Regions from separate parts of the Lysinibacillus sp. FSL M8-0337 genome, predicted to be linked through region 2. Evidence: riboswitches for the same ligand, from Rfam matches in the RefSeq annotation. Region 2 holds a riboswitch; each other region holds the start of a gene.
What was found. Region 2 has a riboswitch for thiamine pyrophosphate ahead of MKY08_RS10280 (ABC transporter substrate-binding protein). Riboswitches for the same ligand answer to the same signal wherever they lie in the genome.
Positions count from the first base shown of each region.

Region 1: it holds a riboswitch for thiamine pyrophosphate, as region 2 does, so the genes downstream of both, thiW (energy coupling factor transporter S component ThiW) here and MKY08_RS10280 (ABC transporter substrate-binding protein) in region 2, are expected to answer to the same signal.
Region 3: it holds a riboswitch for thiamine pyrophosphate, as region 2 does, so the genes downstream of both, thiM (hydroxyethylthiazole kinase) here and MKY08_RS10280 (ABC transporter substrate-binding protein) in region 2, are expected to answer to the same signal.

Region 1 is NZ_CP151996.1:828,021-832,314, forward strand. Features, by position in the region: gene MKY08_RS03720 (VWA domain-containing protein) at 1-2,157, shown strand, start outside; gene thiW (energy coupling factor transporter S component ThiW) at 2,214-2,705, opposite strand; TPP riboswitch at 2,810-2,917, opposite strand; gene MKY08_RS03730 (MFS transporter) at 2,983-4,179, opposite strand.
Region 2 is NZ_CP151996.1:2,167,134-2,171,427, reverse strand. Features, by position in the region: gene MKY08_RS10295 (ABC transporter ATP-binding protein) at 1-279, opposite strand, end outside; gene MKY08_RS10290 (ABC transporter permease) at 254-1,027, opposite strand; gene MKY08_RS10285 (thiamine-binding protein) at 1,024-1,317, opposite strand; gene MKY08_RS10280 (ABC transporter substrate-binding protein) at 1,318-2,316, opposite strand; TPP riboswitch at 2,518-2,629, opposite strand; gene parC (DNA topoisomerase IV subunit A) at 2,781-4,294, opposite strand, start outside.
Region 3 is NZ_CP151996.1:3,380,056-3,384,349, reverse strand. Features, by position in the region: gene thiE (thiamine phosphate synthase) at 84-713, opposite strand; gene thiD (bifunctional hydroxymethylpyrimidine kinase/phosphomethylpyrimidine kinase) at 700-1,527, opposite strand; gene thiM (hydroxyethylthiazole kinase) at 1,527-2,282, opposite strand; TPP riboswitch at 2,374-2,471, opposite strand; gene MKY08_RS16360 (acyl--CoA ligase) at 2,666-4,252, shown strand.

The DNA of each region.
Region 1 (4,294 bases), 1.3 Mb from region 2:
ATTGTTGATCCGAAAAAGGCAACTAGACTTGTATTACTAACAGATGCCAATGAAACACAAGGCAATGCGTTAGAATTTGCCACGAAGCTAAAAGGCTCCAATATTAGTGTAGATGTCGTGCCGTTCCATCAAAGTGTGACGAATGATGTATCATTGAAAAGCTTTGTTACCCCACAAATAGCTTACGTAGGTGAACAGCAACAGCTTGTGACGGAAGTCAATGCCACAGCGGCAGGGCAAGGTGAATTATTACTGTATGAAAATGACGAACTTATTCATCGTGAGTCTGTGGAACTTGCTCAAGGTGCCAATGTTTTTACTTATAAACATACAGCAACTGCAGAGGGGCTTGTGAAATATGAGGCGCTCGTGCAAGTTGGACAGGATGCCATTTTTGAAAATAATAAATTAACAAGTGTGACGATGGTACAAAGCGAGCCGCATTTACTTATTGTCAATGGTTACGATACGACATCACCAATTGCTGCAGCTCTAGGACCGAATTCTATTTCCTATGATGTTGTGGATGCAGCAAGCTTACCAAACGAACTGTCTAGCTATTTGCAATATAACGCGATTATTTTTGATAATGTACCTGGACACTTAGTTGGAGAGGCGAAGATGAGCGTTATTGAACAGGCAGTCAAAAACTTTGGTGTTGGCTTTACGATGGTCGGCGGTGAAAATAGCTTCGGCTTGGGTGGTTATTTTAAAACACCGATTGAAACATTATTACCTGTTGAGATGGAGATAAAAGGCAAAGAACAATTGCCATCTTTAGGGCTTGTCATTGTACTCGACCGTTCAGGAAGTATGTATGGCTCTAAGCTAGAGCTTGCCAAAGAAGCGGCGGCTCGATCCGTTGAAATGCTACGAGATGAAGATACGCTAGGATTTATCGCCTTTGATGATCGCCCTTGGGAAATCATCGAAACTGGACCATTAGGCAATAAAGAAGAAGCCGTCGATACGATTTTATCGGTTACTCCTGGTGGAGGTACGGAAATTTATAGTTCATTGGCTGCAGCCTATGATAGTTTAGCTGATTTAAAGTTGCAAAGGAAACATATTATTTTACTTACAGATGGTCAATCACAAGCTGGCAATTATGAGGATTTAATTGAAACGGGGAAAGAACAAGGAATTACACTGTCAACCGTGGCGATTGGACAAGATGCTGATGGCAATCTACTACAATCGTTAAGTGAAATGGGCAGTGGTCGTTTCTATGATGTCATCGATGAACAGACAATTCCTTCGATTTTATCACGTGAGACAGCAATGATTTCACGTACGTATATAGAAGACAATCCTTTTTATCCGACAATCTACAATGCATCTGGCTGGAATGCATTATTTGCGAATGGTGTACCACAAATGAATGCCTACATTGGTACAACAGCGAAGCAGGGAGCCGCTGTTATAGCAGAAAGTGAGAAAGAAGACCCGGTATTAGCACAATGGCAATACGGACTTGGTAAAACATTTGCTTTCACATCCGATTCAACAGGGAAATGGGCTGGTGACTGGGCAAGATGGCAGGAATGGGGAACATTTTGGCAAACCATTATATCGCAAATGCTACCAAGTTATAATGATGTGGCCTATGATGTACGTCTTGATACAGATGGTTCATTTATTATTACCGATCCGACAAATGAAGCAGCATTTTTAGACATTGTTGCTGTCGATGAAGCTGGTGAGGAGCTTGATATACAGCTTGAAACGCTATCTGCCTCGCAAGTACGTGCGGTTGTCCAAGCGAAGCCAGGTTTGATTTTTTTCCGCATCGCTGATGAAGAGCAGGCCATTTACCAAGCAGGTCTTAGTGTACCTTACAGCGCGGAATATGCATTACGTCCTGTGAATGAAACCATTGTAGAGCAACTAACAAAGCTAACAGGTGGTTCAATATTGAAAGAACCACAAGAAGTGTTCCGTGAATTCACAAACAAAGGAGCAGAGCGCCAAAATATTGCCACATGGCTACTATTAGCAGGGATGTTGCTATTCTTCTTGGATATTACGATTCGACGTTTTGGTTGGCGCTTTATAACAAGCCGCAAACAAAAAGGAAAGCCTATAGAAGAAACAGCCGTGCAGGTGGAAAACACCAATGTTGCGCAGTTATTAAAAGGCATGAAAAAACGCTCTTAATAGAACGATGGCACATTGCGAAAAAAGCATGTGCCATCGTTTTTGTATGAACATAGCTACTTAGTAATAAGAATAGACGGTGCAGTTTTCCGAAGACTGCTCGCGATGATAATGCCGAGACATGCCCCAATCAAACTAGATGTGAAAAAGGCGGGCATAAAAAATAATGCAGCTACTGATGTTCCCATAAATAATTGCGCATAAGGTACAGCGAATAGTGAAGCAAGGATACCTGTGCCGAATACTTCACCAACTCCTGCTAGCCATTTTTTGCCGCTATATTTATAAGCAAAAGCAGCACACGCTGCACCGATGACACTTCCGGGGATCGCTAAAAGAGAGCCCGTGCCTGTTAGTATGCGAATAATGGCTGTTAACAAAGCAACGATAATGGTAGGCACAGGCCCTAGTAAAATGGCACCGATGACGTTAATGGCATGTTGTACAGGATAGGCACGAGCAATCCCAGTTGGAATCGAGACAAAAATGGAGCCTGCTACAGCAATAGCGACCAATAAAGCCATGATAGTTAGTTTATAAATAGACATAAGTAGTTCCTCCTTTATTAATAAAACATGAAATTACATATGAATGACAAAAAGACCGCTTCCTCTAAACAAAAGGAAGCGGTCTTGTATGTGATAATGACAATAAGCAAGAGTCGCCACTTCCCTCCGCTAGTGTGAACTAGATCAGGTTCAAAGGGTCCGTATATGACCATATACGTCTCAGCCTTGTAAAGACTCCCCTAGTGGTAAAAATGATATTCAATTATTACTAATAAATGGTATAACTAACACCTATATTAGTCAATGTTATTTCACTCTATTTTGATTCAGGTTGCATTAGATGTGGCGCCTTTTTTAATGTCCAAATAAGTGCTAGGAAGAAGCAGGCCATTAAAATAATTGCCCCAAAAATATAAGGGCTATTCATATTCCAATCAAAAAGAATGCCTGCTAGTGCCGGTCCAATCATATTGCCAAGGCTCATATACGCATTATTAAGACCAGCGGCAAAGCCTTGTTCATTTTCGGCCAGTTTAGAAATTAACGTGTTAACGGCAGGGCGAATCAGTGTAGTAGCTGTTGAGAAAATCGTTGCGACAATTAATATAAGTGCAAAGCCAGATACAAATAATATGGCATAAATCGATACAGCTGCAATAAATAAATTGACTAACACAACTTTCATTTCGCCAAAACGTTTAAAGAGTGGTGTAATGACAAACATTTGAACAATAACACCAAATGCACCACCTACAGTCAGCAAGATAGCAATATCGGCAGGCGTGTAATTAAACTTGTCTGTTACAAATAATGATAATGTTGTTTGGAAATTTGCGATTCCAAACGAGAATACTAGCATAATAATAAGCATGACAAAGTATGGCATTTTGACTGAACGTACCATCTGTTTTGCAAGATTTTCTTGTTTTTGAGCTTTCTGTGCTGCAGTGGGCTTTGTAGAAGGCAGTAAATACAATGATAAAATAGAAGCAATAATAGCCGCTCCACCAGCCGTAAAGAATGGAAAATGCAAGCTAACTTTCGATAGAAACCCGCCAATACCTGGTCCAATCATAAAACCAAGAGACATGGCAGCACCTAACATGCCCATTCCTTTTCCTCGTTCTTCATATGTTGTGACATCTGCCACAAACGCCATAATAGGCGGTGCAACAAAGGCTGAACCTAAACCACCTAAGAAACGGGCAACAAAAAGCATCCATACATCTGTAGATAATCCAAATGAAATTTGCCCAAGGCCGGTTACAATCAGACCAAAGATAATCAAATTTTTTCGACCATATCGATCCGAAAGATTCCCAGCAATTGGAGAAAATACGAATTGTGCTAAGGCGAACGTTGCAATTAGCATACCAAGAACTTGTCCTGCTGCTCCAAATATTTTTAAATACTCTGGCATAACAGGAATAATAATCCCAATACTCCCCATTGCGATAAACATATTAAACATTAAAATATACAACGCGGCCTTATTAGACTTCTGCTGGGTCATCGAATACCCCCCTTTATTTACTATTAAAACATTACTAAAGTCTATCATAAAGAAATAATGCTTGGCTATCAGATTATAGTCGTAGGTGGCTGGTGTGATTATCGATACAAGGCGA
Region 2 (4,294 bases):
AATCATGACATTTTCTAATATCGTCCGCCACGGTAATAAGCAAGGTTGTTGGGGCATATAGCCAATGATGCCCGTTTTTCGTTGAATATTGTCTCCATCTAACAAAATAGCGCCGTGATCGACAGGCGTTATTCCTCCTATCAATTGAAAGAGTGTGCTTTTGCCGCTACCTGAAGGGCCAATAATTGCCACAAATTCACCTTCCTGTACTGTAAAGGATAAATTATACACCACTTCAAGCGAGCCAAAAGACTTAGATATGTCTTGAATGTTCAGCATGTGCGCCCCTCCCCTTTACAACAAGCTTTTCTACAAAACGAATCACACTAAATAACAATAAACTTAATAAGACAATCGCAAATATCGCTACAAAGACGCGATCCGTTCGAAACGATGATTGTGCGAGCGTCATATAAACACCAATTCCCTTTTTTGCACCAAGCCATTCTGCTATGACCGCTCCCATCACACTGTAGGTCGCCGCAATCTTAATACCGGAAAAGATGGATGGATAAGCATAAGGCCATTCTAATTTCCAAAATGTTTGCCCTTTCGTAGCACCAATCATTGCAAAATAATGTTTGAGCTCAGCAGAGGTTTGCCTAAACCCATCCATCGCCGCGATAACGATTGGAAAGAAGCAAACGAGACAAATAATAATCAGCTTGGGTAATAGGCCGAAGCCAAACCAAATAATTAATAATGGCGCTAAAACGAGCACTGGCACATTTTGAGACACAATGAGAATAGGATAAACAAACGCTCTTATTGTTGATGAGCGATGTAAAAATACCGCAACGCTTAAGCCACAAATCACACCAATCGCAAGTCCTAGTAATGCTAGTTGAATCGTGGCCCAAACATGGGGACTAAACGTTGAAAACGATTCAATACCTTCAATCATAATGGCACTTGGCGCTGGCAATAGCCAATGAGGGATATCAGCTATTCGTATAATAAGTTCCCATATGAATAAGAGGAAGGCGATAAAAATAATCGACCTTCCTTTCATAATTACCTGTTTCACCCTCGATATTTCTCCGTCAATGTCCCCATCGTAATGCCGGCTGGCTGATATAAAATTTTCACTTGTGTAATAACATTGATAGCGCCTAAGTCAATCATCTTTTTATTCATCTGTTCTATAATTTGTAACAAAGTGGATAATTCACCCTCCATTGTTGTTTCCAGTGGATGCACCTCATAGTGCACACCAGAAGCATCAATCACAGCAATCGCCGCATCCACAAATGGGATCACATCCTCATATTTTTCTGTTTTAGGTATGATTTGTACACTAATTAATGAATTCGCCATTTATTTCGCTCCTTTCTTTGGTAAGAAATCGTTAGTAAATGCTTGTTGTGCATTAAAGTCGCCTTCTAAAACGTTATTCTTTGTCATCCAGTCCGCATAGTTTTCCCAAACTGCTAACTTTTGTTCTCCCCATTGCGCCGCATCGTCTTGATATTTACCCGCTAACCATTCCTGACTTTTATGCACAAGCTCTTTATCCAAATCAGGTACTGCTTCAAGTAAAATATCAGCCGCTTCACTTGGATGCGCTATCGCATATTCATAGCCTTTTGTAGTTGCCGCAACAAATGCCTTTACGACATCAGGATTATCCTTTATCATCTTTTCATTCGTTGCCAATACAGGTGTATAATAATCGAGCTGCTCACTATAGTCGGTTAAATACTGCATATTTAACTTTTCCCCACGAAGCTCTGCCTCAATACCTGTCCAAGCATAATAAATCCACGCAAAGTCAATATCCTTTTGCATCATTGTGAAAAAGTCGATATCTCCCGCATTGACGATATCTAATTTATTGATATCAGCATTGTCTGCTTTCATCAATGACTGTAAAACCGCTTGTTCCACTGGAGCACCCCAGCCACCATAGGTTTTTCCTTCATAATCTTTTGGTGATGTAATGCCTTTTGAAGCAAGTGATGCAAAGCCTGAAGTATTATGCTGAATAATTGCCGCAATCGAAACAAGCGGCACACCTTGTACACGAGCTTGCGTAATGCCTTCTTGGATGCTTACACCAAACTCTGCTTTCCCAGACGCCACAAGCTGATCAGCACCTGCATCACCTGGTAAAATAATCTCTACGTCTAAGCCTTGCTCTTTAAAATAGCCAAGCTTTTGCGCCACATAAAGCCCCGTATGATTCGTATTAGGTGTCCAGTCCAGTACAACGGATACTTTCTTCTCTGAACTGGCTTCCTCTTTTTTGTCCCCTTTTTCGCTACACCCAACTAATGTCAATAGTGCAGCAACCATAATGAATAACCATTTTTTCATGCTATATCCTCCTAGCAAGTAATTTGAAAGTGTTCATGATTGAATGTTTCACCAGAAGAAAAGCGTATGCTGTTTTAATCCATTTGCAGGCCATTCTAATTGTTTTCTATATGCTTATAGGTAAATGGATCATCCTTAAACAAAAAACGCCTAGGAATTATCCCAGGCGTTTGCAAACGGTATCAAAAAATAGTGTACGAATATTTTTGAATAGATGTTCCCTACGCTGGTACGAGCCAAATCAGGTTCAAAGGGTCAGCATCTGAACGGACGCAATCTCAGCTGGCAACTTCCAGCCCCCCTACATTCTTAACTTATGAACTTTTCGTTGATTATTATACCCCTATGTATCTTCAAATGACAAGCTCGTATTTTTTAATCCCCCTTACTTTGATAATTTATTTTCCCATGGAGCCGCTGGATGAAAAAAAGCCCAGTTCTATAAAAGAACATGGGCTAATGAATTATTCCTCTTCTTTTTTCATTTTCATTACATGAGAAATGGAACCATCTGTAGCAATATCTATTTTAAAGGAACCATTCGAATGACGATCTGCGCGCGTTAAACCTTTGACATCAATGATTTCTTGCACACCTTTTTCTGTTTCAACAATGACTTGTTCCTCATCGCTTGCCTTTACTACCGCAACTACACGATGTGGATTGGCTTTTAATTCAGTTAACACTTTTAAACCACGTTTTGCTCTACTTGCCATATCGACTTCAGCGACATTCATCTTCTTCACAGCGCCTCGTTGGGTAACAATCACAACATACTCTGTATCAGACGGCTTTAATATTGTTACACCAGCAAGTACTTCCCCATCTTTTAACGTAATGCCTTTCACGCCACCCGTTTTAACACCTGTGACAGGAAGCTCTTCAATTGGGAAGCGGATAGCGTAGGCTGTATCGGTAATCAATAACAACTCTGCCTCGTCTGATACAATATCCGCCATTATCATTTCATCACCTGATTTAACATTCATCGTCTTAATCGGCTTCGAATAACGTGTCACTGCATAATCTGGCAGTGGCGAGCGTTTAATTTGACCTTCCTTTGTAGCGGTTAAAATATAGGTGTTTGGCTGTTCAAAGGAATCAAAACCATAGACTGCAAGAATCGTTTCATCTTCCCCTGTTGGCACAATACTTGAGATATGCTGTCCAAGATCTTTCCAACGAATATCTGGCAATTCATGTACAGGCTGATAAATATAATTCCCACGATTGGTGAACAACAATAGATGATGCTGGGTATTTAACGTTGCCTCATACAGTAAATAATCGGAGTCTTTCATGGCAAAATCTTGTCCATTAGATGCGGCATGCGAACGTGTAGATGTGCGCTTAATATAACCATCCTTCGTCACTGTGACCACCACATCTTCACTCGGAACAAGCACGTCTAACGTAATTTTAATTTCTTCAATCTCTTGTTCGATTTTCGAACGGCGCGGTTCAGAAAAACGTTTCTTTATATCAAGTAATTCTTGTTTAATGACACGAACAAGTTTCGCTCCACTATGCAAAATACCTTCTAGCTTCGCAATCAATGCATTTAACTCATCTTGTTCACGACGTAGCTCTGTAATATCCGTATTCGTTAAACGGTATAATTGTAAGCTCACAATCGCCTCAGATTGTACTTCAGTAAAGTCAAATTTCACCTGTAAATTTGTTTTTGCGTCGCGCTTATCATTCGATGAACGAATTGTTGCAATTACTTCATCTAAAATCGACAGCGCTTTAATCAAGCCATCAACAATATGAGAACGGTCTTTAGCCTTTTGTAAATCATAAATGGAGCGGTTTGTCACCACTTCTTTTTGATGGGCTATGTACGCATCAAGTAGCAGCGGCAATGTCATCATCGTTGGACGACGATTATGGATCGCAATCATATTAAAGTTATAGGCTACTTGCAAATCAGTAGTTTTAAATAAGTAATTTAAAATGCCCTGTGCTGGCACGTCTT
Region 3 (4,294 bases), 1.2 Mb from region 2:
TTAAAACCAGTGACCGTAAAAGGCACTGGTTTTAGTTTGTTTATTTTTACTTTTTTTATGACTGCGTAACTCGAATAATTCAATCAATACGATTTAAAGGTCTCTACGGTTTGGTGAATATTATGACTATCACAAATAGCGGAAATAACTGCTACACCGTCTGCACCAGCTTTGAATACTGTTTCTGCATTCTGACAGTTAATGCCACCAATTGCTACAATCGGCAACTCGGGATAATGACGACGTGCTTGTTGTAAAAATTCAGTACCACTTGGCGCTTTGGCATCATTTTTAGAAGTGGTAGCAAAAATGGGACCAATACCTACATAATCTGCTCCATTTTCTATAGCGATGTGTAATTCATCCGCTGTATGAACCGAAACACCAAGTATTATTTCCGCACCAATTTTTTCTCGTACTAATGAGATGGGAAAATCATCTTGTCCAATATGAATACCGTCTGCCTTGAGTTTTAAAGCAAGCTCAATATCATCATTTACGATAAATGGAACATTGTAGTGACGACATCGTTTTTGGCATTGACGGGCAAAATGTTCATAATCTTCATTTGTCAGTGCATCTATTCCTTTTTCTCGGAATTGGAACATCGTAATGCCAGCTTGCAATGCTTCCTCTAGTATTGCTAATGGTTGTTTGATTTTGGCATTCGCTGTGCCCATTATAAAATAAAGCTGCAAATCACTGCGTTTCACCTATGATCACCTCGCAACTTTCTTTGAATTTTTGGTAAGCAAAATGATTGGTTGGTCCATTGCCATGACCAATTGATAAGTTATGAGTAATGGCTAATTGAATGAATTTCTTAGCCTCAATAATGGCTTGCTCTATCGGCATTTGACGGCCGATAAAAGCTGTTAATGCGGCAGAAAATGTACACCCTGTCCCGTGTGTATTTTTCGTCGCAATTCGACTAGTCTGCATTGAGAATGATTTGCCATCTTTAAAAAACACATAATCTACAGCAAAATCTTCGTTCGCTAGATGACCACCTTTGATAATCACGCATTGAACACCTAGCTGTAATAACGATTGCGCCGCAAGTCGAATGTCAGACACGGTTTCGATTTTTCTTGCAGTTAATGTTTCAGCTTCTGGTATATTCGGCGTTACAATCGTGGCAAGTGGTAATAAATTGTTTCTTAATGCCTCAACAGCCTCTTGTTGTAATAAAGTTTCACCGCCCTTTGCAATCATGACAGGATCAACAATAAGAGGGATGGTTAAATTCGTCATAGCTAGCGCAATTGTACGAATAATATCAGAGGAAAAAAGCATGCCAGTCTTAATGGCACTAATTGGAAAATCCTCTAAGAGAGCATGAAATTGTTTATTTATAAAGGCTTGTTCAATTGGTAGCACATCCATGACACCTTGTGTGTTTTGGGCAGTTAAAGCTGTAATTACGGACGTTCCGAATACATCTAATTCTTGAAATGTTTTTAAATCCGCTTGGATACCTGCACCGCCACCGCTATCAGAGCCCGCTATTGTTGTAACAATGTGCATTAACTATCACCATCCTGAGATAAACGATGCAATTCATTTAAGACAGCTACTGCGAAATCTCCATTATAAGGAGCAGCTGAATGAGCATTTTCAGCAATTTTTTTATAGCTCGTTAATGTATCACATAATTGGGAAAAAGGCTCATTACCCGCAATATAAGCAGCACAACAAATGGCACTTAATAAACAGCCAGTACCTGTCACTTCTGTCATTCGAGTATGACCACCAACAATCCATTGCGCAAGGTTCCCATCGGTTATGAAATCTTTTTCACCCGTTACAATCACGATGCAATTATATTTTTTTGCTATTTCTTTTGCTTTATCCTCAACAGAAATGGAACCAGTACCACTATCAACGCCTTTTTGTTGCCATTGTACATTAGCAATCGCGGCAAGTTCGCCAACATTACAGCGGATAACAGCAAAATGAATTGTGTCTAATAACTGTAGTACCGTTTGTTTGCGGTATGCTGTAGCGCCAGCGGCTACTGGGTCCAAAATTACTGGTACACCAAGGGCATTCGCTTTTTTTCCTGCAAGTAACATCGACTCTTTTGTGCGTGTAGTAAGCGTTCCTATATTTACCAATAACGCTGATGCGATGGATACCATTTCTTCGACTTCCTGCGGATCATCCGCCATTACCGGTGATGCACCAATGGCTAGTAAGCCATTTGCTTGAAAATTTGCCACTACATAATTGGTTATGCAGTGAATCAACGGTTGTTTTTTACGAATCGTTTGAAAAATCATTGTAGTCCTCCTCTTTTGGTGGACGTAAGCATGCAAAAAAAGCTCTTTTCGTTCGGGCACAAGGCACACGTAAAAAGAGCTTTTCATCAATAATAAGATGTGTATTGCTCCCTACGTCAGTATTAACTAACAGGTTCAAAGGGTCAGGTTTTACCTTCTCAACTCACTAGAGTCCCCCTGCAATCATGAAAATTTTAGTTGACCAAAATGTAACATACCTTTTCGTAGTATTCAATAGCATTTTATCATTATTTGGAAAGCAGTGACTGATGCCATATACTAAACCATGATAATTGTCATGACTTTTTTAAAATAGGGTCCTTCCATTGAAAATCGTAAAAAATGAGTTTTATAATGAACCTAGTATTAAGGAGGAAGTTATGATGAAAAGACAGGATTTAATTGCACCAGAATGGTATAACATTGTGGAGGAAATTGAAAAGTACGCTCAAGATCCATCTAAAAATGCATTAATTGTTTATAATGACAACGAAGAAATTCAATATATTACATACGCAAATTTACTGGAAAAGGCGAATCAGGCTGCCCATGTATTTACTTCGCAGGGATTAACGAAGGGCGATGTGCTATTAGTGATGGTTCCAAGATCTGTCGAAGCTTATATTGTTTACATTGCGGCACTGAAAGCGGGTTTAACTATTATCCCTAGCTCTGAAATGTTACGTACAAAGGATATTGAATATCGTATTACACATGCCAATGCCAAAGGTATTATCGCCTATGAGCCATATATTGAGCAATTTGACGACGTAACAAATTTAAAAGGGATTATGCAATTCGTTATTGGTCACGCACATGCACCATGGCAACCATTGCTTGAAAAAATGAAGGAGCATCCTACAAATTATCTAAACCCTACACCGACAAAAAGTACAGATAATGCCTTTTTAGCTTATACAAGTGGAACAACAGGGAATCCTAAGGCAGCTGTTCATACACATAGCTGGGGTTATGCGCATTTACGTACGACAGCACCGAATTGGTTAGGCGTACAAGAAAATGATATAGTTTGGGCTACTGCTGCACCTGGTTGGCAAAAGTGGATTTGGAGTCCGTTCCTAGCAACGTTAGGTAGCGGAGCAACAGCATTTGTCTATAAAGGAAAATTTGATGCTTCTACTTACTTGTCATTGCTAGAAAAATTTAAAGTGAATGTGTTATGTTGTACCCCAACAGAATATCGCTTTATGGCCACACTTAACAATTTACAGGACTATAATTTAAGTGCCATCCGTCAAGCTGTATCAGCGGGTGAACCGTTAAATAGTGAAGTCGTTAAAGTGTTTTCAAAAACTTTTAATATTCAAGTGCGTGATGGCTATGGCCAAACAGAAAATACATTGCTTGTTGGGACACTGGTTGGCATGGATGCTCGCGTTGGCTCTATGGGTAAACCGACACCAGGCAATACAGTCGAAATTATTGATGATTTTGGAAATCCTGTTGCGGATGGCGTTGTTGGAGATATTGCTGTCCATCGTCAAACACCTGCACTGTTTAAAAAGTATTTCAAAGACCCAGAACGCACTAGCATGCAATTCCGTGGAGATTGGTATATTACCGGTGACCGAGCATATAAAGATGCAGATGGCTATTTTTGGTTTGAGGGACGTGGTGATGATGTCATTATTTCGTCAGGCTATACAATTGGGCCATTTGAAGTGGAAGATGCCTTAATGAAGCACCCTACTGTCAAAGAAGCTGCTGTTGTGGCAAGCCCTGATGAAGTAAGAGGAAATATAGTGAAAGCCTTTATCGTCTTGCGTGAAGGAGTGACAGGTGATGATACGCTTATTCAAAAGCTACAAAACCATGTGAAGCTGATGACAGCACCCTATAAATATCCACGGGCAATTGAATTTGTTGAAGCATTACCAAAGACTGCATCTGGAAAAATCCGACGTGTCGAATTACGACAACAAGAAAAAGCCCATTACACACACCAATAATTATTTCCTAGGAAATAATGTCGAAAAATCAAAGTTCATGCT